2 linked regions of the Roseimicrobium gellanilyticum genome follow. The protein of the gene in region 1 binds, or shares a complex with, the protein of each later gene. Links are inferred from orthologs where the notes say so. Each region holds a gene or a part of one and is shown in the gene's direction. Other genes may lie near its edges. The genes, in order: secY and secA.

Evidence for each region.
Region 2: the proteins of secY (region 1) and secA are in contact, whole or in part, in a crystal structure (PDB 3DIN), measured with the Thermotoga maritima proteins. The link is inferred for Roseimicrobium gellanilyticum from one-to-one orthologs. Residues at the interface, in WP_004081795.1 of Thermotoga maritima: Glu108, Gly109, Glu110, Glu111, Ala236, Glu237, Arg238, Arg239, Ile240, Thr241, Ile242, Gln243, Tyr244, Ala245, Arg246, Arg247, Val248, Thr249, Gly250, Arg251, Arg252, Val253, Tyr254, Gly256, Ala257, Ser258, Thr259, Tyr260, Leu261, Pro262; in WP_004082002.1 of Thermotoga maritima: Glu261, Ala262, Arg263, Lys300, Ala301, Arg302, Thr303, Ile304, Ile305, Leu323, Tyr324, Asp325, Pro326, Val329, Ser330, Tyr333, Ile336, Lys340, Phe345, Val349, Glu363, Phe364, Tyr374, Ser375, Gly376, Gly377, Glu393, Ile395, Thr482, Ser483.

The regions. Positions count from the first base shown.
Region 1 is NZ_QNRR01000001.1:835,924-849,900, forward strand. The notes cover bases 2,742-5,615. They hold secY (preprotein translocase subunit SecY), read left to right. Parts: upstream 2,742-3,362; coding sequence 3,363-4,868; downstream 4,869-5,615. Other genes in these bases: rpsE (30S ribosomal protein S5), read left to right, coding at 2,742-2,780; rplO (50S ribosomal protein L15), read left to right, coding at 2,815-3,264; map (type I methionyl aminopeptidase), read left to right, coding at 4,960-5,615. In the rest of the region: rplX (50S ribosomal protein L24), read left to right, coding at 1-207; rplE (50S ribosomal protein L5), read left to right, coding at 282-863; rpsH (30S ribosomal protein S8), read left to right, coding at 894-1,295; rplF (50S ribosomal protein L6), read left to right, coding at 1,310-1,846; rplR (50S ribosomal protein L18), read left to right, coding at 1,869-2,225; more of rpsE, read left to right, coding at 2,247-2,741; more of map, read left to right, coding at 5,616-5,784; hisA (phosphoribosylformimino-5-aminoimidazole carboxamide ribotide isomerase), read left to right, coding at 5,801-6,571; DES53_RS03435 (macro domain-containing protein), read right to left, coding at 6,576-7,022; DES53_RS03440 (hypothetical protein), read right to left, coding at 7,031-7,306; DES53_RS03445 (hypothetical protein), read right to left, coding at 7,383-7,886; DES53_RS03450 (ACT domain-containing protein), read right to left, coding at 7,897-8,304; DES53_RS03455 (histidine decarboxylase), read right to left, coding at 8,326-9,486; DES53_RS03460 (DUF1592 domain-containing protein), read right to left, coding at 9,916-12,327; DES53_RS03465 (hypothetical protein), read right to left, coding at 12,499-13,098; DES53_RS03470 (YceK/YidQ family lipoprotein), read right to left, coding at 13,184-13,564; DES53_RS03475 (FAD-dependent oxidoreductase), read right to left, coding at 13,639-13,977. UniProt on the Escherichia coli protein: The central subunit of the protein translocation channel SecYEG. Consists of two halves formed by TMs 1-5 and 6-10.
Region 2 is NZ_QNRR01000002.1:938,124-953,043, forward strand. The notes cover bases 6,916-10,732. They hold secA (preprotein translocase subunit SecA), read left to right. Parts: upstream 6,916-7,313; coding sequence 7,314-10,532; downstream 10,533-10,732. Other genes in these bases: DES53_RS09330 (hypothetical protein), read left to right, coding at 6,916-7,007; prmC (peptide chain release factor N(5)-glutamine methyltransferase), read left to right, coding at 10,529-10,732. Also shown: DES53_RS09305 (NAD(P)/FAD-dependent oxidoreductase), read right to left, coding at 1-339; DES53_RS09310 (VIT and vWA domain-containing protein), read left to right, coding at 549-2,657; DES53_RS09315 (exosortase/archaeosortase family protein), read left to right, coding at 2,658-4,043; DES53_RS09320 (tRNA nucleotidyltransferase/poly(A) polymerase family protein), read left to right, coding at 4,107-4,895; DES53_RS09325 (low temperature requirement protein A), read right to left, coding at 5,104-6,321; more of DES53_RS09330, read left to right, coding at 6,612-6,915; more of prmC, read left to right, coding at 10,733-11,407; murA (UDP-N-acetylglucosamine 1-carboxyvinyltransferase), read left to right, coding at 11,439-12,707; DES53_RS09350 (autotransporter-associated beta strand repeat-containing protein), read right to left, coding at 13,033-14,920. UniProt on the Escherichia coli protein: Required for protein export, interacts with the SecYEG preprotein conducting channel.

The DNA.
Region 1 (13,977 bases):
CTCGTCGAGGTGACCTCCGGAGTAGAACAGGGCAAGCAGGGCCACGTCCTGCAGGTCCTTCCCCAGAAGGGCTACGTGCTCGTGGAAGGCGTGCGCATGATCAAGAAGTCAGTGCGCCCCTCCCAGGACAAGCCCCAGGGCGGATTCGCCGAGCGCGAAGGCACCATTCACATTTCGAATGTGAAAGTTGTTGAATCCAAGAAATAACAAGCCATCTTGACAGCCCGTTTTTCGCGGCCCCCCGATGGGGCTGCGGGGTTAGAAACCAAGGGAATCTGCTAATGCAACCGGAACTGCTTACTCATTACAAAGAAAAGGTCGTCGACCAACTTCGCAAATCACTGGAGCTTGAAAACGTTCACCAGGTGCCTCGCCTGGAAAAGATTGTGCTGAACTGCTCCGTGGGCAAGGAACCCGACCGTAAGCAGGCTATCGAAGATGCGGTGAAGGAAATCAGCCTCATCACCGGTCAGAAGCCCGTCATCACCCTCAGCAAGAAGGCCATCGCCAACTTCAAGCTTCGTGAAGGTGAAGCCATCGGCGTGAAGGTCACCCTGCGTGGCCGCCGCATGTATGACTTCATGATGCGTCTGGTGAAGACCGCCATCCCGCGTATCCGCGACTTCCGTGGCGTCACCCCCCGTGCCTTTGACGGCCGTGGCAACTACACGCTCGGTGTTGCTGAGCAGAGCATCTTCCCCGAAATCGAGCTGGACAAGATCAAGCGCTCCCTCGGCTTCGACGTGACCTTTGTCACTTCCACGAACAACGATGACCATGCACGCGAGATGCTGCGCGCACTGGGCATGCCGTTCCGCACCCGCACGCAGCAGCCCAAGAAGGAAGAAGCTGCCTCCGCCTAAGCCGCCAAAAGTATAGACTGAGGATTATCCATGAGTGTTGTCACCGACCCAATCGCCGACTTCCTGTCGCGAATCAAGAACGCCAGCCGCGCGGCCAAGACTGAGGCACTTGTGCCCTTCTCCCGCATGAAGGCTGAGATCGCCCGTATTCTGCAGGAAGAAGGCTATGTCTGGTCTTACGAAGTTGTCACCCCGGAAGGTGGCAAGCCCACCATCAAGGTGAAGCTCAAGTATCAGGGCCGTACTCCCGCCATCACGGATGTGAAGCGCGTGAGCAAGCCTGGTCTGCGTCAGTATGTGGGCTCCGATGAAGTGCCCAAGGTGCTTGGTGGACTCGGAATTTCCATTCTCTCCACGCCGAAGGGCGTGATGACCGGCGCCAAGGCGCGTCGTGCGAAAGTCGGCGGCGAACTGCTCGCTCAAATTTGGTAAGGAGGACCTGAATCATGTCACGCGTAGGTAAACAACCCATCCAGCTCCCGGACAAGGTCACCGTGAAGGTGACGGACTCCAACGTCCATGTGGAAGGTCCCAAGGGCAAACTCGACTACACCCTTCCCGAAGGTGTGAACGTCTCCCAGGAAGGCCAGAACATCGTGGTGAAGCGTGAGAGCGAAGACCGCAAGGTCCGCGCCATGCACGGCACGGTGCAGCGCCTCATCAGCAACATGGTCCAGGGCGTGAGCGCAGGCTTCCGCAAGGATCTTGAAATCCACGGCGTGGGTTTCCGTGCTGCGGTGAAGGGCACCAATCTGGACCTCAGCCTTGGCTACTCCCATCCGCTGCTTCATCCCATCCCGAAGACCCTCAAGGTCGCCGTTGCTGAAAACACCAAGATCAGCATCGAAGGCATCGACAAGCAGCTCGTCGGTCAGTTCGCGGCAGATGTCCGCAACTACTACCCGCCGGAACCCTATAAGGGCAAGGGCGTGCGCTACGTCGGCGAATACGTCCGTCGTAAGGAAGGCAAGAGCGTGAAGTAACGAATCTTTTCAGGCAATCATCATGGCTACGATCAATCGCAAAGCTAACCGGCGCCGCATTCATGCGCGTATCCGGAAGAACCTCACCGGCACGGCGGAACGTCCGCGTCTGGCGGTTCATTTCTCCAACAAGCGCGTGTACGCCCAAATCATCAATGATGAAGAAGGCAAGACGCTTGTGTCTGCCTGCACGACCGAGAAGGCCCTCGCCGCGACCCTCGCGAACATAGCCAATGCCACCAAGGTGGGTGAGGCAATCGCCGAGCGCGCCCTCCAGGCCAACATCAGCCAGGTCGTCTTCGACCGTGGTGGTCACGTCTTCCATGGCAAGGTGAAAGCCCTCGCCGATGCCGCCCGCGCCAAGGGTCTCCAGTTCTAATATCCGACACCGAATTTCATTATGGCCGCTACCAATAGCAGAAGAGACAACCGCGGAGCCGACGATGGCGAAAAGAGCGACATGCTCGAGAAGGTTGTGTTCATCAACCGATGCGCCAAAGTCGTGAAGGGCGGTCGCCGCTTCAGCTTCAGCGCCCTCGTCGTCGCCGGTGACCAGAAAGGTCGCGTCGGCTTCGGCTTCGGCAAAGCGAACGAAGTTTCGGACGCCATCAAGAAGGCCAGCGAATCTTCCCGCAAGGACCTCCAGACCGTGAATCTCCTCAATGCCACCATCCCCCACGAGGTGACCGGTGAGCACGGTGGTGGCCGCGTGCTGCTCAAGCCCGCATCCCCTGGTACCGGCATCATCGCTGGTGGTGGGGTGCGCGCCGTGTGCGAAGCCGCTGGTGTGAAGGACGTGCTGGCCAAGTCCCTTGGCTCCAGCAACCACGCCAACGTGGTGAAGGCCACGCTGGCCGCTCTCTCCGCCCTGCGCATGCCGGACGAAATCCTCAAGATGCGCGGCAAGAAGATCGCCTCCAAGCAGGCCATCTAAGCCCCGCAACCCAACTCTTTTCCAGTAGACTATCATGAGACTTCACGACCTCAAACCCACCAAGGGCGCCCGCCATCGTCGCAAGCGCGTTGGCTGCGGTGAAAGCTCCGGCCACGGCAAGACCTCCGGCCGCGGCAACAAGGGCCAGAAGGCACGCTCCGGCGGCGCCATCCGCCCCGGCTTCGAAGGTGGCCAGATGCCCCTTTACCGCCGTCTTCCCAAGAAGGGCTTCAGCAACGCCATGTTCAAGAACGTGACTGCCGTGGTGAATCTCAGCGACCTCAACGAGCGCTTCGAAGATGGCGCGGTGGTCAACGAGGAGAGCCTGCGTCAGGCTGGCCTGGTCAAGGGCACGTACGACGTGGTCAAGGTGCTCGGTGCCGGCGAGGTGACGCGTAAGCTCACCGTGGAGGTGTCCAGCATCAGCGCCTCCGCCAAGGAAAAAATCGAAAAGGCAGGCGGTACAGTCACGCTGAAAGCATGACAGGCCGGCGTTTCCGCCACACTTTTTCCATTTTGATGTTTGCGGGCGGCTCAGTTTGGTACTGAGTCGCTTGCCATTTCAAGACACGACTCCCCTCCATGATCTCCGCCTTTGTAAACATCTTCAAAATTCCGGATCTGCGGCAGCGGATTCTGTTCACCCTGGCCATGATTGTCATCGTGCGCATCGGGTACGCGATCACGCTTCCCGGCGTGAATCCGCATGTGCTCCAGGCGTGGATTGACCTCAAGCAGGCCGACTCGGGCAACAATCCCTTCGCTGCGGCAGCGGCGTTGGTGAACGTGTTCAGCGGTGGTGGTCTGCAGCGGTGCGCGATTTTCGCCCTCGGGATCATGCCCTACATCAGTGCGAGCATCATGATGCAGCTCCTCACTGCGGTGGTGCCCAGCATGAGCAAGCTTTCCCGTGAAGACGGCGGCAGGCAAAAGATCAACCAGTGGACCCGGTATGCCACCGTGGCGCTTTGTCTTTTCCAAGGCTACCTCCTCGCTGCTTCACTCAAGAATCCGGGACAAAACATCTTCCTCGATGGCCTGGATAAGGCCATGACGGCCGTCGGCAGTCCGCTGGTGCCGGATCACAATCTGGGCTTCATCATCACTGCCGTGCTTACCATGACGGCGGGCAGCATGTTCATCATGTGGATGGGTGAGCAAATCACTGAGCGCGGCATTGGCAACGGTGTGTCGCTTCTGATCTGCATCAACATCGTGGCAGATCTCCCCGGCGCTCTCGTGCGGGTCTGGAAGACTTTCATTGCCAATGAGCAGGCGAGCACCATGGATGCCATGAAGCTTCTGGCCATGCTTGTGCTGCTGGTGGCGGTCATCGCGGGCATCATTGCGCTGACCCAGGCGCAGCGCCGCATTGCCATCCAGTACGCGAAGCGCGTGGTGGGCCGCAAGGTCTACGGCGGGCAGACGCAGTACATGCCTCTGAAGGTGAACTATGCGGGGGTGATGCCCATCATCTTCGCCCAGGCCATCCTGCTCTTCCCTGCGCAGATCATCGGCTTCATGTTCCCCCACCAGGCTGCGGTGCAGGAGTGGGCGAACTGGCTCGCCAACGGCTGGCCGAATATCATCATCTCCACCACGCTGATCTTCTTCTTCAGCTATTTCTGGGTGGCGACGATGTTCCAGCCCAACCAGATTGCGGAAGACCTCAAGAAGAGCGGTGGTTACATCCCCGGTCAGCGCCCCGGCAAGCCCACGGCGGACTTCCTTGATTACACCATGAGCCGCCTCACTTTCGCGGGCGCACTCTTCCTGACCCTCATCTATCTGCTTCCACTTCTGGTGCAGCGCAGCATGAAGATCGACCCCACGGTGGCCCAGTTCTTCGGCGGTACCAGCATCCTGATTCTCGTGGGTGTGGTGCTCGATGTGATGCGCCAGGTGGAAACCCATCTTCTGCAGCGCCACTACGACGGCTTCCTGCGCAAGGGCAAGATTCGCGGACGCTTCGAGCGCCAGAGCGGTGGTGGCCTTGCCGCCGACCCCAAGATGGTGGTGATGCTCTGGACGGCGATCGCGATTATCGCCATCGTGGGAGTGGCCTTTGCGGCACTCCACGGCAAATAAGATGGATTCATGATTTGAGTGCCTGCGCGTCATTGAGTTGATGCGCAGGCACGTTTGTTTGACCTTTGAGCGATTTAGGCTGAGTTAAGACATGGCATTTGGCTTCGACAGGATACCCACCCGGAGTGGCAAGGCGCTCGACGGGATGCGACGGGCATGTGGACTCGCACGCGACGTCCTGCTCAAGGCCGCGTCCATCGTTCAGCCAGGAGTAACCACGGCGGAAATTGATCGTCTCGTGGCCTCTGAGATCAAAGCAGCCGGTGCCGTAAGCGCATTCCTGAACTACCAGGTCGGTAAGAAGCGCTTCCCTGGCTACGCGTGCATTGGCGTGAACGAAGTGGTGGTGCATGGCATCGGCAATGACCGCCCGATTCAGCCTGGCGATATTGTGAAGATTGATGTTGGCCTGCACAAAGACGGCTGGGTGGGGGACAATGCTTTGACCGTGCCCGTGCACCCGATTGCACCAGATGTGCAGAAGCTGCTCTCCGCCACGGAAGATGCACTGCAGGTGGCCCTTGACTGGGCGCGTGATGGCATGATGCTGGGAGATCTCTGCCACTCGGTGGAAGCCTATGTGCGTCGTTTTGGCTTCACCGTGGTGCGCGATTACGTGGGCCATGGCGTGGGTCGCAAGCTCCACGAAGAGCCTCAGGTGCCCAACTACGGCGTGAAGGGTGCCAAGCCCCGCCTGCGCGCCGGGATGACGCTGGCGGTGGAGCCGATGATCAATCTTGGCACGGAAGAGACGGTGACGCTCGATGACGAGTGGACGGTGGTCACTGCTGACCGCAAGGCCAGCGCGCATTATGAGCACGTGGTCCTCGTAACCACCGGTGAGCCTGAGGTGCTGACCTGGCGTGAGCGCATCAATCCACCACTCACACAGCCGCTGAATTATACGGTGGCCTGATGAGGGCTGCCGGCGCATGGCCATGACGCGTTTCCGTCCCTGCATCGACCTTCACGACGGCAAGGTGAAGCAGATCGTCGGCTCGACCCTGCGGGATGCTGGGGAAGGCCCACGTGAAAACTTTGTGAGCGAGAAGCCCGCGTCCTGGTATGCGGAACTTTACAAGAAGGACGGGCTTACCGGCGGACATGTGATCATGCTGGGGAAGGGAAATGAAGAAGCGGCGCTCAGTGCGCTGGAGGTCTTCCCTGGCGGCATGCACATCGGAGGGGGCATTCGTCCGGATAATGCGCGGAAGTTCCTCGACGCTGGTGCCAGTCACGTGATCATCACGAGCTATGCCTTCGATGAGCAGGCGCGTTTCCGCGAAGACCGCGTGCGAGAGATGGTGGACACGGTGGGACGTGAGCGTCTCGTTCTCGATCTGAGTTGCCGTGCCACGACGGATGGCTGGGTGGTGGCGATGAACCGCTGGCAGACCATGACGGACCTCATCGTCGACGCGGATGCCTTCAAGCGCCTGTCACCGTATTGCGATGAGTTCCTCATCCATGCCGTGGATGTGGAGGGCAAGTGCGAGGGCATTGATGAAGCGCTGGTGAAGTGCCTCGGTGTCTGGTGCGACAACTCGGTGACGTATGCTGGTGGTGCGCGGAGCGTGAAGGACCTGGAGCGTACTCAGGAGCTGAGTGGCGGGAAGGTGGATGTGACGATTGGGAGTGCGCTGGATATCTTCGGTGGGAAGGGCGCGAGATATGAGGAGTGTGCGGGATTTAATCGCCGGTAGTGGATTAAGGTCGGTAGTACACGACCGTCGCATCCGTTACTCCAAGCTCCTCGAGGATGATTTGCAGGATGGTCTCCCAATCACCACCGGCGAGGCCTGCACTGATCTGTGGTAGTCCGATTTTTGCATTGGGGAAGTCCGCGGCGACTTTTGCCAGGCATGACCGAATGGCGTCGTAGTCGGCTTTCTGACCAGAACCTTGCCAGTGGTGTTGTGTGTAGGCGTTTATGATCGTGAGGTCATTCACCTTCGCGGATGAATAGGTGCCCAGCTTGTTGCGGTCGCCTTTCGGAGTCCGGCAGTCGGCTTCATAGGCTGCGGGAAAGGTGGCTTTGATCTGCTTCGCGATGCCGGCACCCATGGTGCAGAAGCAATTGCAGCCGTGTACGATCATATCAAAGTCCCCAGCGAGGGCCATTTGAATCAAGTCACCGTGAGTGTCTCGAATCATGCAGTGATTCAGGGGTCCCTGGGGGCTTCGCCGTTGGGAGCATTCACCGCATGGATGCAGAATTTCACCATGACGATGGCCAGCAGGATGCCGGCGACGATGCAGGCTGGAGTCGAAGACGGGCGCAGCGAGGGCCACGTCTCAAAGATGGGGATGGGTTCTGACGACGCCAAATAGAAGACTTCGAATAACACAATTGAGAGAACGATGCTGCCAAGAATGCCTGGGCGCAGGACAAACAAGGCGAGAATGGTCCAGAGGATGGCAGCGCCTGCGTGGTGCATCTGAGTTGTCCGATGAAATCAGATGTACGGTGCGAAGCAAAGATCTTTTGAAGGCACGAGGTGGTCCCTTGGAAGTTCAGCCACGCAGTTCAAGCGGTGGAATCTTGTTGTTGAGTGGCTGGGGTAGGGGTGCCAAGTCCGGAGGAACGAAGGAGGCTTTCGCCTCAGGAGACATGATGCGGTCACGAGAGTAGAACAGCAGCAGGGTCCGCTTTCCGTTCAGTTGGGATTGGGCGTCGAAGAACGCATCAGCATTCTCCGCCGGGCCGAACTGGCAGAGCGTGGTGTGCACCAGGTGCAGCCATGCCTGGGTCATGGTCTCGTGATAGCCACCAGTGGGGGTGTCCTTGATTCCCTTTGCAGCATTATAGGCACGGATGCCGGTTTGAAGGCGGCTTAGCGTTTCTTCAAAGGAGAATCGCAGGAGGTAGAGGTAGGCCACCTTCAGGTGAGCGCGATGATTCCAGAGTTCGATGGGCAGGGTGTGATCCTCGAAGCGTTGAAGATGTTCGTCGTCGTTCACGCGGATGCCTTTGGTGGTGACATTCCGATGAAACTCCAAAGCCTTGCTCTCAGGCAAGCGTCAATTCTCAAGCCCCTCGGCCCTCACCCACAATCACGTCGCGTAGAATCTCTGCGGCCTTCGTGTTGTCGGAGGCCACGAGGCTGGCGTAGGTCTGGCCGCCATCGCGGCGGAGGATATGCATGGAGCGGAGGTCGAGTCCGGCGTCGCGCAGGCGGATGGCGACGGCGGCGAGGGCACCGGGTTTGTCGTCCAGGCGCACGAGGAGGGTGTCTTGGGTGATGGCACGGAAGCCTTCGTCCACCAGAGCGCGGAGGGCTTCGTCGTAGCGGTCCACGGAGAGGGTGACGATGCCCTGGCTTTCGGCGCCTTCGATGTCGATCTCCTCGATGTTCACCCCACGCTCTGCCAGGCACGTGGTGAGGCGTGCGGCGATGCCAATCTCATTGGGGACGATAACCGTGAGCTGTTTCATGATACAACGGCGGTGGGAGAATCAGGTGAGGGGCTTCCCTGCGAGGGCGGCGGTGAAGTCGGAAACGAAGGCATCGATGCATTCCTTCGTGACGTGCGGCATGGTGATGAGGTGACCGATGTCCTTCTTCGGAGCGATGATCCACTTCTGCATGATCGCGGTTGGAGGACGGGGGAAGACGACGGTGACGGAGTTGGCGTTGCGCCAGGAGGCGATACCGGCGGCATTGAGTTTTTGCACGGCGTATTCCGCAGTGTCCAGGCAGTCCTGCACCAGTTTTCTGAGGCCGGCATCGCCCAGGACACGGAGTCGGTACCAGAGCATGAGTGGAGTGAAGGCATTGCGTGAACCGGCGATGGTAGTATCTAGAGCACCCACGTACTCGATGGAGCGGGCAATGCGGTCCACGTTCTTCTTCCGTGCCAGGGCAACTCCGCAGGGAAGGGGCGAGCCGAGGAACTTGTGGCCGCTGATGGCGATGCTGTCTGCACCATCAGCAAAGTCCCATGCCTGTGGTGCGTCTACGAAGGGCAGGATCATGCCACTGAGTGCGGCGTCGGCGTGGATGTAGTAGTTCGGTATCGCCAGGTCATCGAGCACGGCACGGATCTTCGCGAGGTCGTCCACGGCACCTTTCATCGTGGTGCCGATGTTGGCGAAGATGATGGGCGGTACGTCGCGGTGGATGCGCAGGGTTTCATGCAGGTCATCGTAGTCCAGCTCGCCGTTGGGCTGGCTTTTTAACATGATGTTGCGCGTGTGCTGGAGGCGTAGAATCTTCGCGACGCTGTAGTGGGTATCTTCGCTGAAGTAGCAGATGCCATCCGGGTACAGCTCGCGGGCGACGTAGAGACCATACATGTTCCCCTCGGTGCCGCCGTTGTTCACGTAGCCCCACCATTCATTTTCTGGGGCTCGGGTGTAGCGGGCAAAGTCGGCGAGGACTTCGCGTTCGAAGTCCTGGGTATTCAGCCGGTAGTTGGTGGCATTGAAGGGGTCACCAACGTTGTTCGCGCTGAACTCTAGGAAGCGGAAGAGTTCCGAGTAGTCGAAGTTCTGGTTGCAGGGGTAGCCGATGTTACCGGGTTTCAGGGAGGAGAGGCGGGTGTACAATTCATCCAGTCGCTCCCGCTCTGCGGGTGGCAGGACTGGAGGACCCAGTGCGGAGGTGCCCGATTTCATGGCGTGCATGTCATTACAGACAATGCGCGCTGAAAATTGCTGACTGCGAGTTGTTTAGATTGGGGCAAGAAGAGTACGCTCGGCTTTGCGAGCGACTCCGCGACTCCTTCAGAGTCGAGCATCTTTTGTCGCCAACCTAGGGTGGCTGTCGGCTTAGACTCCCTAACCCTAGGCTGGGCTCCTGTGCCCCTTCAGGGCACGGCTGCGAACTTACTTCCTGACTGGATACGGCCAGTTCTGGTGAAAGCTTTTCCTCCAACAGCCCTTTTGTTGAACGCTTTCAGCGTTCAGCATCTCGATATCGCAACCCAAGGTGGCGCTTGCCGCTTCGCGGCGAAGCTTACCTTGGGCTGGACAATGTAAAACGCCTTCGGCGTATTCCTGAAATCGGCGGTAGTGTCAGCGGATGATTCAAGCAGAGAATACTGATTACTTCTGCGTCACCGTTCCTTGAATCTCGGGCAGGTCTTGAGAGGCAGAAAGGACGGCGATGTCCTGCAGCAGCTTTTGCACGCTGAACTGGTTTTTCTCAAAGGACTGGCGGAGGCCTTCGAGAGTCTCGGGGCCGTAGGCGAGGTGGGGTTGCTTGACGGTGTGATTGAAGAGGTGACGGATGAAGGCGAGGTGGCCGGCGGGATTCGCCACGGCGTACTGCGCGATGTCGCGAGGTCCGGTGAGCTTCAGTGTTTTGCCGTCGTGTGTTTCCAGTTCGCTGGTGGCGTCCACGGGCTTGTTGTTGTCCTGCAGGCGGAAGCGGCCGATGGCGTCGTAGTTCTCAAGGCTGAAGCCGAGAGGATTGATGGTGCCGTGGCAGCCCATGCAGGCGCCGGACTTGGTGAGCTCCGTCACCTTTTCACGCATGGTCAGCTTTGGATTGAAGTGCGCGTCGTCGAACTTCACATCATCCGGCGGTGGCTTGATGTCCATACCCACGATGTTCCGTGTGATGAAGACGCCGCGGTGAATGGGGGAGGATTGATTGGTGTAGGCGAAAGACGAAAGCAGGTAGGGATGCGTGAGCACGCCGGTGCGCTGCTTGTTTTCAAAGGAGACGCGCTGAAACTCGGAGCCAGCGGGCTTTTCCTTGCCGCCACTGTAGAACTTGGCGAGACGCTCATTGAGCATGAGGTAGTCGGCTTGCAGCAGTTCGCGATAGTCGGAGCGCTCGCTCCAGATCACCTGATCGATGAACATCCACAGAGATGAGCGGAGGTCAGCCACCACGGCGGCGCTGAAGTCGGGGAAGGTCTTGGAGTCCTTCGCAATCATCTCGGCGCGCTCGAGCTCCAGCCAGTGATGGAAGAAGCCATGCAGCTTCGCTTTGGTGCGTGGGTCGGTGACCATGCGCACGGCTTGGGAGCGAATCTCCTCTTTCTTGCGCAGCTTGCCCTGAGCGGCGGCTTCGAGCAGGCGCTTGTCGGGAATGGAATCCCACAGGTCGAGCGCGAGACGCGTGGCGATCTTGTAGTCCGGCTTATCCTGTTGATCTGCCAGTCCGGGATAGAGGAACACGGGGGACTTCAATGCGAGCAGCACCACACGCTTCACGCCCATCTCGGGTGTCGGCGCCTTGGTGAATTGTCCATCAATGAACACCTGTTGTTCCTCCGGCGTGAGGGGACGTCGATAGGTGGCCTCGGCGAAGCGCTTGGCGAAGTCCTTGAGTTTATCGGCGCGATCAGGAGCGCCAGCTTTGGTACCAGCGAGACGGTCGAGACGCTTCTCCACGTACTCTGCCAACTCAATGGCCGCGTCAGTGGTGGCTTGTTCCCAGTCTTTCGACATGCCGGTGCCGCGCTCGTAGCCATCGCTGCGGTCATCGGCGGGGAAGTTGGTGGAGGACACAAACACTTCACTACCACGCTGGGGAATCAGGAAGCGGCTGGGGATGTTCTCCTGCACGCCGTGCGGTGGTTTCCACTGCAGAGCGACGGAAGCGGTTTTGTCCTTGAACTTGAAAAACTCGACGCTGATCGGATAAACGCGGCCTCCGATGAGGTGGATGGATTTCTTCTCCTCGCGCACGTCAGGTCCGGGGGTGACCCAGGCATCGATCAGGCTTTTCTCGAAATCGTTGATGGTCAGGCGGACGCCGTTCTCCGTTTTCAGGATGAACTCGTAGCTACCTGTCTCTTCCACAATCAGCGAGCCTTCCCAGCGGATGGAGAACTCGTCCGAGACGGCTTTGCCAGGTGCGGGACTGTCTGCGCCAAAGCTGAATGCCACCTGCGGGTCGAGCCGCTCCATGCGGAACTTGGGCCGTTCGCGATCTTCGTCGACGACGGGTTCGAGCTTCTTCTTCCCGGGGCGAGGTGGGCCGTGCAGCGGCGGCGGGGGAGGCTCGATTTCAAAGCCGTTGTATCGTCCCTTCAATCCGCGCTCGTTCGGCAGGCGCTCCAGAGGCTGGCGGAAGCGCGCCATGATGTCTGCCACGGAGGTACGGTACTGGGAATTCGTCAGGTGGGTGAGATCACGCAGAGGGGCGGGAGCGTTGCGGGCCTGCGCTTCCGCTGAATAGAAGGCGTGGTAGATGTACTCCGCCACGTTCTTGGCGTCATCGCCCACGCAGGTGCCTTCCTTGCCCTCGGGCATGGTGCGCTCGATGCGCTTCGTGAGGGACTCCAGCGAACGTTCGCCGTGCAAAGGATCGTCATACTTGCCGGCCACGCCTTCGCCCTTCGCCCCATGGCATTCCAAGCAGGTGTTCCGGTAGATGACCGCGCCGGGGTGATTCTGGTCCGGGGCTACGGAGGCTCCATGGAGCGCCGCAGTCGTGGGGAACAGGCCCATCAGCAGGAGTGAGGGGAGGATGGGGGCGCGACGGAGGGTGGGAACAGGCATCTTCAGGGGACAAAGGAGTACGCCTTTCCCAGCAGGACTCTTGCCGCTGGGCAGGACGCTGGAGTAATTCGCTTTTCGCAATAACCGTGAGGGGACTGCGACCTGATTCAATGGCCGCAAAAGAACGTAAAAGACGCAAAGGATGAGGGCTTTGGGAGGGGGGCCACTTTCTCAAGTGGTCGGAGGTTCGTCCTTGATGTAGCCGAGCCAGCGCAGGAGCACTTCACCCAGAGCGCAGAGGGAGATGAGTGAGACCAGGATGAAGGGGAGAGAGGCGAGGTTCACAAGCCATGGCATCCACCACGTGGTGAAGGTGGAAGGAGAGGAGGCAGTGGTGTTTTGAATGAAGGCATTGATCTCAGCCGCCATGGTCTTGGGACGTGTGCCGAGCGAGGGTGTGTACAGTGGAGACTGCCACTCGGAGCCGTTTTTTGAGATGAGCACGAGTCGCTCGGAGGTATTGGAACGACGGGTGACACCCGATTGAGTGGTGCTCTTCACGAACTCGCCCTTGGCGGTGATGACATCCGGGAGCGACTCGGAGGTGATGGGAATCCAACGAAGCAGTTTGCGCTGCACGGTGACATAGACGGTTCCATCTGCTGCGCGATCACATTGCACCACGATGGCGAGGCCAAACCAGAGGAGTACGCCGGTGAGGAAGACAAAGAGCGCCATGATGAGCCAGGCGAGCCACTTGGGCATCTTCTTCTGCCTGGCTTCCTTGCGAAGCTGACTCTTGGTTCGGCGTATGGGTTCCGCCTCGCTCATGGTGGGAGCATGCCATTTAACCAACCAGAATGCAACGCTCCCACTATTTGAGCAGGAGGCATCTCTTGAGAGCTATACGAAGAGGTTATTCAGCATTGCCCTCCGGCTTCTCTTTGCGCATGCGCAGCAGTTGAATGGTGTCGAAGGGAAGAAGCACCGTGTCCAGGGCCACAGAGACAGGCAAGTCGACAATGGAACCTGCGCCATACATGAGTCGTTCACCGGTACTATTGCGCGCATTGGGGTCGGCCATGGCCATGAGTGGCTCTCCTTGTATGCCAGCAGCCCAGAAGAACCCGATGTCGAAGGCAGTCGCCGGATAGGGGTGCTCGACTTTGGTGGGATTGTCCTGACGAACGAGGGCGGTTGCGCAAGAACTGAGGCTTGCGACCAGGCACGCCGAGGTGACAACATGCAAAGCGAAACACTTCAGTGTCGGTGAAGGAAGGAACGCTTCGATAGACATGCACGCATGTGTCGACTCACACCTTGTTCAGCGCAAGGATACAATGAACGAAGAATAGAAGCCTGGTGCGCTCGCTACTGCTTGGCTTCTTTCTTATCGCCAGCGTCCGCCTTCCACGCAATCACCTGCCCACGCTCCAGCAGGCGCGCTTGCAGCTTCGGAACATCGATGGACTGCACATCGGCATTCGCTCGGATGGCGTGAGCGGCGGCGACGCCGGAGGATTCACCGAGGACGCAGAAGACGGGCTCCATGCGGGCGGAGGCGTAGGCGATGAAGCTGGCGGAGAAGCAGGTGGGCACGATGAGATTGGTGCATTCCGATGTCTTTGGCACAATGCTGCGGTAGGGGACGGGGTAGGGATGGCCGGTGCCTTTGGCGCCGCCGATGAACATGTTGCCTTCGGTGGCCAC
Region 2 (14,920 bases), on another replicon or contig:
GTGAATGGCAGGCTTGGCGGCCACCGCCGGCGTGCCCTCGCCACTCTCAGCTTGTTCCGATGCAGGCGCTTCCGGAAGCTCGCGATACGTCTCATCCGGCACGAGTTCCACGCGACCCGGCTTGCCGGCGCGCTTGAGCACGCCCTGCTCACGATCCACGTCCACCAGCAGCGTGTAGCAAAAGAGCACCTCATCCCGCTTCCTAGCATCCACAGCACGCTGCTTGACTTTGACGCGGCGAATGAAGTCCGGTTTGATACCCAGGATCTTGGAGATCGCCCGGCGCAGATCCTTGTCGGAGTGGTCCACGGGAAGGCGAAGCTGGCTGACTTGAAGCATTAGGAGGAAATGGGAGAACTCGCGTGGGAGCGGCGAGATGGGGACGTTCCCGTTTGGGATAGCACAGATTGGGCCTAGTCCAAAGGCAGGGTTGAAAGTCGCTGAGAAAGAATCCTTTCACGCCCAATTCACCACAGTTTCACCCGGGCTTCACACTCGTTTCATGGCAGGCGGACACACTGGCCATGCAAACAACCCGGATTCTCCCCATGCAACCTCGAAGCCTGCCCCCGCCCATCCCCCGCTTTTTCACAGTCCTTACGCTGGCTGTTCTGTGTCTCACACGCCTCGCCATCGCCGTACCCCAGCCACACCCCCATGGCGATGGCCCGCCGGAAAAGACGCTTTCCCCATACTTCAAGGTGGTGGGCGGAGACCCGAATGCGGAGGCCTTTCCGCTGAAGTCCACGGATGTGAAGGCCAGCATCGCCGGTGTCATTGCGGATGTGCAGGTCGAACAGGTCTACACCAACACCGGGAAAAATCCCATCGAGGCCATCTACGTCTTTCCCGCCTCCACCCGCGCCGCCGTGCATGGCGTGGAAATGCACATCGGTGGACGAGTCATCAAATCGAAGGTGCAGGAAAAGCAGGAGGCCAAGACCACCTACGAAAAGGCCAAGAGTCAAAACAAGACCGCCTCCCTCCTGGAGCAGCATCGGCCCAATGTCTTCCAGATGAGCGTGGCAAACATCCAGCCCGGGGACCAGGTGCGCGTGATTCTGCACTACAGCGAAAAGCTGCCTGCCACGAACCATGTGCATGAGTTTGTATTTCCCACCGTGGTGGGTCCGCGTTACTCCAGCAAAGGCGCTCAGACCGAAAAGTGGGTGCAGAATCCGTATCTCAGTGAAGGCACGCCGAACCCCACCACTTTTGCACTGCAAGTGGACGTGCGTGCAGGCATGCCTCTGCAATCCCTCACTTCACCGAGTCATGACACCGCCGAGGTGAAGTTCACCGGCAAGGATCAGGCCACCGTCTCACTCGCGGCCAGCAACGAGACCGGCAATCGTGACTTCGTGCTTCGGTACCAACTCGCCGGTCAGCAGGTGGCCAGTGGACTGCTGCTGCACAAGGGTGAGACGGAGAACTTCTTCCTCCTGAACATGCAACCACCCGCCCGCGTACAGGCCTCCGAGGTGCCGCCTCGCGACTACCTCTTTGTCGTGGACGTGAGCGGCAGCATGGACGGATTCCCAATCGAAACATCCAAGGAATTGATGCGTGGCCTCCTGAAAGGCATGCGTCCGCAGGACACCTTCAATGTCCTGCTCTTTGCCACCGGCAGCCGTGTCATGGCAAACGCCTCCGAACCTGCCACACAGGCAAACATTGATCGCGCCATCCGCCTCATCGACCATGAGAAGAGCGGAGGTGGCACGAACCTGCTCAACGCACTGCAACTTGCCGTCGAACTGCCTCAACCCGCGGGTGTATCACGAAGCATCATCATTCTGACGGACGGTTATGTGGACATTGAAAAGGAGGCGTTCCGCCTCGTGCGCCGCGAACTGGGCAGGGCAAACGTCTTCAGCTTCGGCATCGGCACGGCAGTGAATCGGTGGCTCATCGAAGGCCTGGCTCATGCCGGCATGGGAGAGCCCTTTGTGGTCTTGAAGAAGGAAGACGCGGCCGAGGCAGCGAAACGCTTCCAGGAATATGTGAGCACTCCCCTGCTCACCGACATCCAGGTGCGCTACGAAGGTTTCGACGCCCAGCAATCGCAACCTGAGTCCATCCCCGATGTATTCGCGAACCGTGCCATCGAGGTCATTGGCAAGTGGCAGGGCGAGCCCAAAGGACGCATCGTCATCAAGGGCAAATCCGGCGGCGCTCCGTATGAAGCAGCATTCGATGTAAGCACCGAAGCCGCAAAAGGTCTGAGCAATCCCGCCCTGCGTCCCCTCTGGGCCCGGGAAAAGGTGCGCACGCTTTCCGATGAAGCGGCCATCGCCAAGAATGCCCGTGAGAGCGCCACGGACAGCGAAGCCGCCCTTCAGATTGCCAATCTCGGTGTGACCTATGAATTGCTCACCGAGTACACGTCCTTCGTCGGCGTGGATGAAACGCCCCGCCCCGCACTGGCAAGCGCCGATGCCCAGACGGTGCAGCAGCCGATTTCCCTGCCACAAGGTGTGAACAACAACGCGATCGGAGGTGGTGGAGCACAACCCGTGGTAGTGGCGGCGAACGGCGGTACGGTCGCGGGAGCCGTGCCCGAGCCCGGCACCACCCTCCTCCTCATCCTCGCCCTCGCGGCTGTGCTGCTGCATCGTCATCGCGAGTTTGGCAGCAAGAAGATCCGGATTGTCTGAATGAACCTCCGGCGACTCCTCCTTGCGGCGTTCCTCCTGGCGAATGCACCCGTAGCCGCGTGGTACATTCGCCGCACTGCAGATGGGTCAGACGAGCCTCTCGGTCTTCTCGCACTCGCAGCCGCATGTTATTTCCTTTGGAGCGAGCGCCGTGACCTGAAACTCAACCCGTGGGTGTTGGGCGTGGGCGCAGCCGTGCTCGTACTCACCCAGTTCGCCCTCCTGCACCGGGCGCCATTGCTGCTCGGAGCCATCACCGCATTCTTCGTTTCATGCGGCGTATCGATGCAGCGCGGTCGGAGCGGCATTGTCTTGCTGCTCCTGCTTTCCCTGCCACTGCTCGCCTCGCTCGACTTTTATGCAGGCTATCCACTCCGATTGGTCACGGCAGAAATCAGCGCTGGCGCACTCCAATGCACCGGTCTCGATGTCACACGGGAGGGTGTGATGCTGCAGTACCACGACGCGCTCATTGGAGTCGACCCACCCTGTGCCGGTGTGCGCATGCTGTGGATGGGACTCTTTGTCGCAGCGTTCCTTGCCACACGGCAGCATGCCACCCCGTGGCACACCATCAGCCTCGTGGCAGTGGCCTTCGTGGGCGTGCTGCTGGCCAATGCCCTCCGGGCCGCAATTCTTTTCTTTCCTGAATCAGGCATCGTCACCTGGCCACACTGGACTCACGAAGCCGTCGGCCTCGCTTCGTACGGCTGTCTTCTCGCGCTGTTGCTTCTGAGCGATGGCTGGCTGGCACGCAAACTGCCCTTTGCCCTTCGCAATGAGACATCGCGTCGCGAAAGCTTCTCCCGCCAGAGAATCCGCTCAGGCAAGCTGCTCATCAGCAGCATCGCTGGAGCCTTCGCACTGGCCATCGGCATTCCTTTCGCCATGGGCGCCCTCCTTGTCGACTCACCCTTCCCATCAAGGCCTGACCCGGTCACGCATACGTTCAACGAGTGGCCCGCCACTTTTGATGGCGTGCCCTTGCAGCGTCTTCCTCTTTCCGCTCGCGAGGAACAATTTGCCCACTCATTTCCCGGAGCCATCGCACGCTTCCGCTGTGGTGACGCGGAGATCATCATGCGGCACGTGACGCGTCCCACACGCCGCCTCCACTCCAGCGCCGACTGCCTGCGGGCCATGGGCTGGCAGATTGTGCACCAGCCGGTGCTTCGCGATGCCGATGGACGCATCTGGGGCCACTTCGAGGCATTGACCTCCAGCGGCACCTATATTGTCACTGAACGCATGACACCATCCTCACAAACCTCTACAGAAGCCTTCACCGATGTCTCCGCCTGGTACTGGAATGCCCTGTGGAATCCCAACACCGGCCCCTGGCTCGCGGTGACTATTGTGCGAGCGACCGATGTATCCGCGGACTGATGGATATCCCACCATCATTTGCAGGCAAATACATCTAATGATACGTTGTCGGCTTCCCTCGTCATGGAATTCACCCGCACCACTCTGCTCACGGCCGCCATCCATGGCTGGCGATTGGCGGAGCATGTGCGCTTGTTGGATGAGAACGGCACCCTCGCTTTGCAGCTTCCTGAACTGAAGGCCCTGCAGGGACTGGAGCACAATCCCATTCATCATCCCGAGGGCGGCGTGTGGGAGCATGTGTTGCTGTGCGTGGAGGCATCCGAGTCCCATGACCCGGTGACGAATCTCGCCATTCTTTTCCACGACATTGGCAAGGGCGTCACACGCACCTACGGGGACGATGGCCGGGTGCACTACTACGGCCACGAGGCTGCCGGCCTGCCAGTATTCGCAGGCATCGCGGCACGCGTTGGCTTCACCCGCGACGAGCGCCGGGCCATCGAGTTCGCCATGGAAATGCACATGGTGGGCCACAAGCTGGATCAATTCAGCGGTCGCAAATTGCTGCCCCTGCGCTCACACCCGGACTGGCTCACGCTCTTCCATGTAGTGAAGGCGGATGAGAAAGTGCGCATGCATCTCTGGAATGAGCCCGCCTTCACCGCTCGCATGCAGCGTGTGGAGGAGATCTACGTCAGAGTGCAGGCAGAGCAGGAGCGCGAGTCACGGCTCGCCACCTTCATTGATGGCAGGCGCATCATGGAGACCCGGCCTGATCTTGCTGGCAAAGAAGTGGGTCGCGTCAAAGAAGCCATCCGCCGTAAAATCGAAGCGCGTGACTACCAGGTGACTCCTGAGGAAATAGCCATGTGGATCCTTGCGTGGCCGGTGACGCCTGGATCCCAATAGGTCCGCGCTGACTAGGTGGTTTAAACAAAGTCGTGGCCTTGGATCAGGGGTGACTTGCCGCACCGCGACCAGCGGTCGCAGCCACAGTGGTACCAAGACTTACTGCCGCGGCGGATGGTTCAGGCCGTGGCTGTGGCTGCGACCGCTGGTCGCGGTTGGGGTGGGTGCGCCCCAATACGAAAATGGCTACACTGTAACTTAAACCGCTCTAGTGCCTCGCTGATGCCGTCTGCTCCGCCACGGCTTCCGCCTGGTAGCGATGTCCCTGCACCTCATAGCCAACCACCGTTACCGCCGGAGCCAGCATGACGATCACCAGGCACGTGGCCATGCCCACTCCCAGACTTGCCGCAATCACCGCCACTACAATCACTCCCAGCGTCCCTGTCAGTAGCAAGATGTGCAGGAGCTCAAAGCGTCGCACGATGTAGTAATAGAGGGCATAGACCCCCGCCAGAAACACCGCCACTGGGATCGCTACAGTGAGCACGGTCGCCACCGCCCCGATATGCGCCTTGTTCTCAATGAAATAGGCGGCGGTATGCAATCCGGCACCCGTCGCCACGATCGAGGCGATGACCAGTATCTGGCCATAGCCCCACACAAAGGAGCGCTCGCGATGAGTATGCAGGATCTGGGCGGAAGGCAGCATGTAATACACCCACCACATGCCAAAGGTCAGCCCCGTGCCGGCCATGCCGACCAAGGCGGTGTCCATGGTCCATCCATGCTCCTCAACCACTGCCGACAACGTCGCGACCGTGCCCACCACCCCCTCTCCCAGCGCAATGATGGCGAACAAACTGTAGCGCTCGGCAATGTGATGCGCATGCCAGGGCGTTCCTCCGTCCCTGCGCTCTGCGATGTAAGGCCCGAGCATCTCGACGGTGGCAAGTATCACCGCAAAGACCACGGATACTCCCACGGAAAAATCCAGGAAAATCTGCACCAGCCAGCCCACCTGCGCCACCGAGATGGCCGTGACATAGGTGAGACAGGCGCGACGCCGGGCGGGATCCTGTTTCGCGGCGCGCAACCACTGGGTCACCATGGCCACCCGCATGATCACATAGCCGAGCACCATCGTCGAGTTATCGAGATGATGGCCATGCTCGATGGAGGCGAACATCGGCGGCAGACCAATCGCAAGCACGAGCACACCAATCATCTGCACCATGGTCACCACCCGGAAAATCCAGTCGTCCGTGTCATAGGCTGAGGAAAACCATGAAAAGTTAATCCACGCCCAACTGATGGCGAAACTCGCAAATCCAAAACCAAGCAGACCAGCGCCGTAGTGCGCCTCAGCCATCGCATGGGCAAACTGGGATGCCGCCAGGCCAAATGCGATCACGAAGGTCAGATCGAAGAGAAGCTCCAGCGGGGTGGCCACTCGATGCGTCTCGTGTCGGTCACGCCCTCCCATGCGCCTCCTGTGGTGACTCAGGGATTCAGGACTTGCCGGCTCGCTGCTGCTCATAGTCTGGGGGTCAAGGTACTGCGAACGACGTAGATCCGGTATTGCACGGCGGCAAGGAAGATGAGAGACCGCCTCAGCCCTCTCTGCCCGGAATCGTACCGGCGGCCGTGGGTGCACCGGGGTGCGTTTTCCCGGCCTGCCCTGCATTTCTCCCGGGCAACTCCCCGCCCTTCCATTTCGTAACGTAATTTATTCCTGCACACTGAAAAATGTGCTGTAGAGTCGTATCCCGTTTCATGCAGCAGCCTGCGCTCAGACTTGCCCTCCTCACCTTCGCGACGATTCTCGTCAGCGGATGCGCGGAGCAGTTTGCCACGCACCTGGTGCAGACAAACTGGGGTACCCCGGTGCAGATGCCACATAGGAGGCCCTCCTCCCATCAGGCCGGCACGGAGTCCAGCGGGGAGCAGGTTGCAGGCTCCTATTGGAGCGAAAAGCAAAAGCGCAAGCAGACCGGTGCCGCCTGGCACTTCGCCAAGGTGAAGCCCTTCTGCCTCGCCAGCGCTCCGGCAGTGACGCCCGAACGGGATGAGGCTCTGGCCCCAGCTTGCGTCTATGAATTACTCAGGAACCGCATCGACGACAGACGCGTCGTGCGCACCAGCGACTACTGCCGCGAACGCGTCGGGTAAAGGGAAAGCCCAATGGGCCCAATCGCCATCGGCTGAGACGGATCCCTCGTGATTCATCCAACCTTCGCCGGAATTCTGGGCCCGGACCATGCGGGAAATGCACCGCCCCACGGTGTGCTGAGCCGGGCATTTTAGATGCCACAGAGCAATCGACAGCACACCCATCGCCGGTTCCATGGGATCAGCGAGGCACCGGGGTTCCCGCCGGTTTTTTACGATGGCGAACTGCCGTCCGCGTGACTTGCGCGGCCCCGGTTTTCAGTCAACCTACCCTCCCATTTCTCCACCCCTTTCCCTATCTCAGTCATGTTTGAATGGATTCTAAAGAAGATCATCGGCACGAAAAACCAGCGTGCTGTCAAAAGACTCTGGCCCGTCGTCCACGAGATCAACAAGCACGAAGAAGCCCTCAAGGGACGCCCTGAGGAATACCTTCGTGAGCGTACTGCCCAGTTTCAGGAACGTTTCCGCGCCTTCCACGAACCGCACTTCCTTGCCGGCGTATGGCTGCGTATTGCTGACGAAGAACAGGTGGACGCCTGCCTCCGTGAAGTTGGCGAAAAGTTCGTCCGTCTGAAGGATCATTTCCCATCCCTGGACCAGTCCCTGGTGGAGGAACGCTCCTGGTCTGGTGAGTCACTCGACAAGAAGAAGGCCCGCATCGAGAAGGCCCGCGAAGCTTATGTGGAAATCGCCCCGCGTTTCGCAGAAGTCGAAAAGACCATTCTCGATGAGATCCTGCCCGAGGCCTACGCGGTGGTGAAGAATGCCGCGCGCCGTCTTTGCGGCCAGGAGATCCTGGTGAGCGACCAGCCGCTGACCTGGCAGATGGTGCACTTCGACGTGCAGCTCATCGGTGGCACCGCCCTGCATCGCGGCATGATTGCAGAAATGGCCACGGGTGAAGGCAAGACCCTCGTGGGCACCCTTCCCGTCTATCTCAATGCGCTTACCGGACGTGGCGTGCACGTCATCACGGTGAACGACTACCTCGCCCGACGTGACTCCGAGTGGATGGGCACGCTGTACAAGTTCCTTGGCCTCACCGTGGGTTGCATTCAGAACGACCAGGCGCCGGATGTGCGCCGCCAGCAGTACCAGGCGGATATCACCTACGGCACGAACAGTGAGTTCGGCTTCGACTATCTGCGCGACAATGGCATGGCCCGCAGCAAGGACCACCAGGTGCAGCGCGGCCACTACTTCGCCATCATCGACGAAGTGGACTCCGTGCTCATCGATGAAGCCCGTACGCCGCTGATCATCAGCGGTCCCGTGGCCACCGCCAGCTCCCACCAGTATGACCGCTTCAAGCCGCTCGTGGAGCAGCTCGTGCGCCGGCAGAATGCGCTCTGCACCCGCCTCGCCACGGAAGCCAATGAACACTTCGAGAAGGGCGAGACTGACCTCGGTGGTCGCAAGCTCTTCCAGGTGCGCCTCGGCCAGCCGAAGAACCGCGCCCTCCTGCGCGCCATGGAGGACCCGGACAAGCGCAGGGCCATGCAGAAGAGTGAGCTCAGCTTCTACCAGGACACGCAGAAGACCGAGCTCTTCGCCCTGAAGGAGGAGCTCTATTACACCATCGAAGAGAAAACCCACGACGCTGACCTCAGCGAAATGGGCCGCTCCTTCCTGAATCCCGATGATCCCGATGCCTTCGTGCTGCCAGACCTGGCCAGCGCCTATGTGGACATCGACAATGACACCAGCCTGAGCGACTCCCAGAAGCAGCAGAAGCGCCAGGACACGCAGGCCAGGCTCGACGTCGCAGGTCAGCGCATCCACAACATCAGCCAGCTGCTCCGCGCCTACTGCCTCTACGAAAAGGACAAGGAATACGTGGTGCATGACAACAAGGTCATCATCGTGGATGAAAACACGGGCCGTGAGATGCCTGGACGCCGTTGGAGCGATGGCCTGCACCAGGCCGTGGAAGCCAAGGAAGGCGTGCACATCGACCAGGAAACCCAGACGCTGGCGACCATCACGATTCAGAACTACTTCCGTCTGTATCAAAAGTTGGGCGGGATGACCGGTACTGCCGAGACGGACGCCGCAGAATTCCATGACATCTATGGACTCGACGTGCTGAGCATCCCGACAAACCGCATCGTGCAGCGCAAGGACTCGAACGACGCCATTTTCAAGACGCGCCGTGAGAAGTTCAACTCCGTGCTGAAGCTCATCCAGGAGCGTCACGCTGCGGGGCAGCCGCTGCTCATCGGTACCGCAAGCGTGGAAACGTCCGAAACCGTTTCCCGTCTGCTGAAACTGCAGAAGATTCCCCACTCCGTGCTGAACGCGAAGTATCACCGCCAGGAGGCGGAGATCGTCGCTCGCGCGGGTCAGCGTGGCGCTGTGACCGTGTCCACAAACATGGCCGGTCGTGGTACGGACATCAAGCTGGGCGAAGGCGTCGCCGAACTCGGCGGTCTTTTCGTCGTCGGCACCGAGCGCCACGAAAGCCGTCGTGTGGACCGCCAGTTGCGCGGTCGCTGCGCGCGTCAGGGTGACCCCGGCCAGAGCAAGTTCTTCATCAGCTTCGAAGATGATCTCATGCGCAACTTCGGCGCCGCCGAACGCATGACGAAGATCATGGAACGCTTCGGCATGGAGGAAGGCCAGGAACTGGAGCATCCGTGGCTGAACAAGTCCGTGGAAACCGCGCAAAAGCGCGTGGAGCAGCGGAACTACCTCTCGCGCAAACGCGTGCTGGAGTATGACGACGTGATGAACAACCAGCGCGATGTGGTGTACACCTATCGCAACGAAGTTCTCACCAGCCCGGATCCGCGCCTGCTGCTGGACGAAGTGGTGGAAAAGGCCATCCCCGCGAAGGTGGAGGAGTTCGTGCCCAAGGAGAAGTCCGGCGATGAACCGCCCGCCTACGAAGCCCTGCTGAACTGGGCGAACAACACCTTCCCCCTCGGCATCACCGAGAAGGAGGCAGCCCTCGAGACCAAGGACTTCGATGGCATCTGCCAGTTCCTCATCGAGCGCATCAAGCGTGCTTACGATCTGAAGACCACCGGTGTCCTGCCGCAACTCCTTCAGGAGAGTGAGCGCATCATCCTGCTCGAGGCCATTGATGAACTCTGGCAGGAGCATCTCTATGCCATGGACGGTCTCCGTGAAGGGGTGCACCTGCGCTCCTACGGCCAGAAGGATCCGCTCGTGGAATTCAAGCAGGAAGCCTACGTCATGTTCGAGGAGCTCATGGGCAACATCCAGAACCGCGCCCTGGGCAATCTCTTCCGCAGCCACGAGCGCCTGCAGATGTTCATGGAGCACCTGCGCCAGAGCATGATGCGCGCGCGACAGGAAGGTCCGGACACCCAGTCCGTGCAGAGCCCCCGTCCCCAAGCCGCCGCCGCGAGCGAGGGCGAAGAGGGAGGAGAACCTGTCGAGCAAGGTCCACGCATCACCATCCCGCTGAAGCGTGAAGTGCCCAAGGTGGGCCGCAATGACCCCTGCCCCTGCGGCAGCGGCAAGAAATACAAGTCCTGCTGCGGCCGCGCCGCATGAAGCCTCTCCTCGAAACGCTGCAATCCGGCACTGACTACCTTGCCAAGCGCGGCGTGGAAGAGGCCCGGCTGAACATGGAGCACCTGCTGGCACACGTCCTCGGGTGCCGGAGGCTCGATCTGTACCTGCGCTTCGACCAGTCCCTGACTGAGTCGGAGCTGCAGCCGCTCCGTGAGCTCACGAAGCGGCGTGGTGAGGGTGAGCCTCTCCAGCACTTGCTGGGCACGGTGGAGTTTCACGGCAATGAGTTCGTGTGCGATCACCGTGCCCTCATCCCCCGCCCCGAGACAGAGCACTTCGTGCACCTGCTCACGGAGCATCATCATTCCAAGGACCACCCCGCCAGCGTACTGGACGTGGGAACCGGCAGCGGCTGCATCGGGCTCTCGCTGGCAAAGGCATGGCCGGGCGCGGCTGTCACCTTGGTGGATGTCTCTGAGGACGCTCTCGAACTGGCCCGGCTGAATGCCGAACGCGCCGGCCTCTCCGCCCATGCGGTAAAGCTGGTGCGCAGCGACCTGTTTGAGAAACTTCCCTCCGCCACCTTCGACGTCATCGTGGCCAACCTCCCCTACATCCCCGCCGGAGAGCTGGCGGAGCTGAGCCGTGAAGTGCGCCGTGACCCCGTGCTGGCACTGGATGGCGGCCCCTCCGGGCTGGACATCATCTTCCGTCTGGTCGCAGAGGCCCCCCAGCACTTGAACCCTGGTGGTCTTCTGGCCCTGGAGCTGCACCACGATCAGGCACTTCGTGTCAGCGAGCGCTTGCAAAGTCTTGGTTTCACGGACATTCAGACACACCGCGACCTCCCGGGTATCGAGCGTTTTGTTTTCGCCCGCCATCCCGGCACGCCTCCCGCGGCGATAGAACCCTGACAACTCCCAACCCTTTCCGGAAAACCATCCCATGCAAAAGCTCATCGTCCAAGGAGGCACCCGTCTGCGCGGCAAGGTCACCATCAGCGGATCGAAAAATTCTTCGCTGCCCATTCTCGCGGCAACACTCCTGACGAAGGACGAGTGCATCATCCGCCAGGTGCCGGATCTCAGTGACACGAACTACATGCTGCAGATCCTGCGTGAGCTCGGCGCCGAGGTGGAGCGTGCCAGCGGCACCATGCACATCAAGGCGGAGAAGATTGTTTCCGATACGCCTTACGATCTCGTTCGCAAAATGCGCGCCTCCATCTGCGTGATGGGCCCTCTCACCGGTCGTCTGCGCAAGGCCGTGGTGTCCATGCCTGGCGGCTGCGTGATCGGTGACCGCCCCGTGGACCTGCACCTCAAGGGTCTGGAGTACCTCGGCGCGAAGGTCCAGATGGATGGTGGCAATATCCACATCGAAGCCACCGAGCCGCTCAAGGGCACGACCATGAATCTCACCGGCAAGTTCGGCTCCACCGTGCTGGGTACAGACAACGTGCTCATGGCTGCTGTGCTCACCAAGGGCACGACCATCATCGAGGGCGCCGCTGCCGAGCCTGAAGTGGAAGACCTCGCAAACTTCCTCATCAAGATGGGGGCAAAGATTGAAGGCGCAGGCACCACACGCATTGTGGTGGAAGGCGTGGAAGAGCTCCATGGCGCGGAGCACACCGTCATTCCGGATCGCATTGAGGCAGGCACCTTCCTCGTGGCCGGCGCCATCTGTGGCGATGGCGTCATGGTGCGCCGGGTGGATCCCGCCCATCTCAAGACCACCACGGACACCCTCCTGGCCTGCGGTTATGATATCGCCATCTCCGGGGACACCGTGACGGTGATGCCTGGCAGTGGCGACCCCAAGGGCTTCCACTTCACCACGCGTCCCTACCCTGGTTTCCCCACGGATATGCAGGCACAGTTCTGCGCGCTCGCCTGCACCCTTCAGGGCCAGCTCAGCACCGCGCGTGAGACCATCTTCCCCCAGCGCTTCATGCACGTGCCCGAGCTCAAGCGCATGGGCGCCAGCATCGAAATGGAAGGTGACACCGCCCGCATCACGGGCGTCCCACAACTCAGCGGCGCTCCCGTGATGGCGAGCGACCTGCGTGCCTCTGCTGCCCTCGTGCTGGCAGCATTGAACGCAAAAGGCACCACCGAGGTGCACCGCCTCTACCACATCGACCGCGGCTACGAACACCTTGATGAAAAGCTGGCCACTCTGGGCGCGGTGCTACAGCGAGCCAAGGAATAGCGGCAGAGTCCTTTTGTTCGACTGCACACGTTTCCTGCCGGGTCAGGTAGCGTTCGCCTGCGCGGTGACGATCCGGCGGCAGCCTTCAAGGATTGGAGGCATTCTTGCCCCGCTTTGACTGGCAGGTCGGCACAGAAGTCACTCCGAGAGGACGTTGCCTTCCAAGACCGACGCAGGTTGCCAGACTCGCCGCTGTCTCACCATCTGCTTCCCATCCATGTGGATGGGAGCGGTGTGAGATTGATGTGATGCGAGACAAGATCAAAACGGCTCACGCGGAGACACCCGCGTGAGCCGATTCGGATTACGAAACGCACCTTGCTGCTTACCTCCTCCGACGACGGAAGAAGATGAGCATGAAGCCGAGGCCGAGCAACAGCAGGCGTGAAGGCTCAGGCACGACCACAGCAAGGTACAAGCCGGTGGTGTTGGTGATCACGTTCCAGCTCATGCCTGCACCCAACGTCGGCAGATCCAGCGAGGTGAATCCAGCGAAGTTGGTGCTCGCCGGAGGCAGCGTCCCTGCAAATCCAGCCCAGTCGATGAGTTGCCACATGTCGTTGAGAGCCCAGGTGGAAGCGCTCGTCCCCGTGGTATCGTTCACCTTGAGCGTGCCCGTGAGCGTGATGGTATCAAGCGGATCGGTACTGGTCAGGACCAGAATGTCATTGTTGAGCTGGGGATTCGATCCCGCCTGACGTCCGAAGATATCGAACTCAAGCTTGCCCGAACTGTTGAGCGAGCCTCCGATGTTTACACTCAACCGGGCACCGTCACCAACGGAGAGCGTACCAGAGGAGGTCACGCTCACGTCACCCGTACCAAGCGCGGAGGTGTGGTTGGCCACCACAGTACCTGCGCTCACCGTCGTGCCACCCGCATAAGCGTTGGCGCCACTCAGGACAGTGATGCCAGTTCCCACCTGCTGCACCGCACCCGTACCGGTGATGTTCTGGGAAGCCGTGTAGCTGTTGTTGCGGTTGAAGCGCAGCGTGGCGTTGTTCGTCACATTGCCGACACCGAGTGTGCCAGTGCCCGCACCGCTACCCACCTGAAGCACCCCTGCGCTGATGGTGGTGATACCGGTGTAGTCGTTGATCCCCTCGAGAATCAACGTACCAGCCGTGGTCTTGGTGAGGCCCGCACCGCCATTGATTTCGTTGACGTTGGCAAGCGTACCCGACTGGGCATTGAAGGTCACCAGCGCGGTTCCAGATCCGATGTTTCCATCCGTCATATCCAGCGAGCCGCCATTGAGGGTCACCGTGTTGTTTTCCGTGCCAAGGCCATCCGTGTACTGGATGTTGCCTCCGACGGTAAGCGAGCCACCCGTGATGTTGATGCTGGCCGTGGCCGTGTTCGACGCACGGAGCGTGGTGGCGCCCATCGTGAGATTGCCCGTCACGCTCACGGCAGCGGTGCCGCTGATGTTGATCGTGGAAGTGGCAGTGTTTGCCGTGGCCGTGGCCGCTGTGGTGTTGTTGACACCCATGGTCAGCGAACCAATGGTGATCGTTCCGCCGGAAAGGTTTGCCGTGGACGTCAAATCGCTGCTGCCGGACGTAAGCGCAGTCGCATTGCCCACCGCCAGAGTACCCATCGTCATCGTGGTGATGGTGTGAGTACCACCGCTGATGGCAAGCGTGGCATTTGCGTCACCGGTGGCATTGTTCACAGCAGTTGTCACCGAGTTCGTGCCCAGCGTCATCGTGCCAATGATACTGGTGCCTCCACCGAGGGTGACATTGCCTGTGACCGAGCCGGTGGTGAGCGAGGTCCCGGTGCGTGAGCCCACATTGACCGTGGTGGCGTCGAGAATGCCGGTGTTGAAGCTGAAGTTGCCAGTGCCGCTTCCCGTGTTGCCTGAGCTGCGACCGCCCACAGCAAGCGTGCCCAGGAAAAGGTCTGCGTTGTGACCTGTCAGCGTTACCGTGCTGGTATAGGTAGCCGCCGTTCCACTCCCGCCACTGGCGATATTCATGTTGGCCCGGCCATTGCCAGCGAGATTACGTACTACCAGCGTGCCTGTTGCCCCATTGAAGTCCATGGTGCCGTTCGAACGATTGCTAGACGCACCAATGTTGATGGTGTTCGCATTGAAGACATTCGAGCCGCTGCCCAATTTGATGACCTGGGTCACGGTGCTGGACGGGGAGTCTGAAGTGATGGTTGCGGCAATGATGGTGCTGTCCGCAGCGAGGATGAGCGTCGAG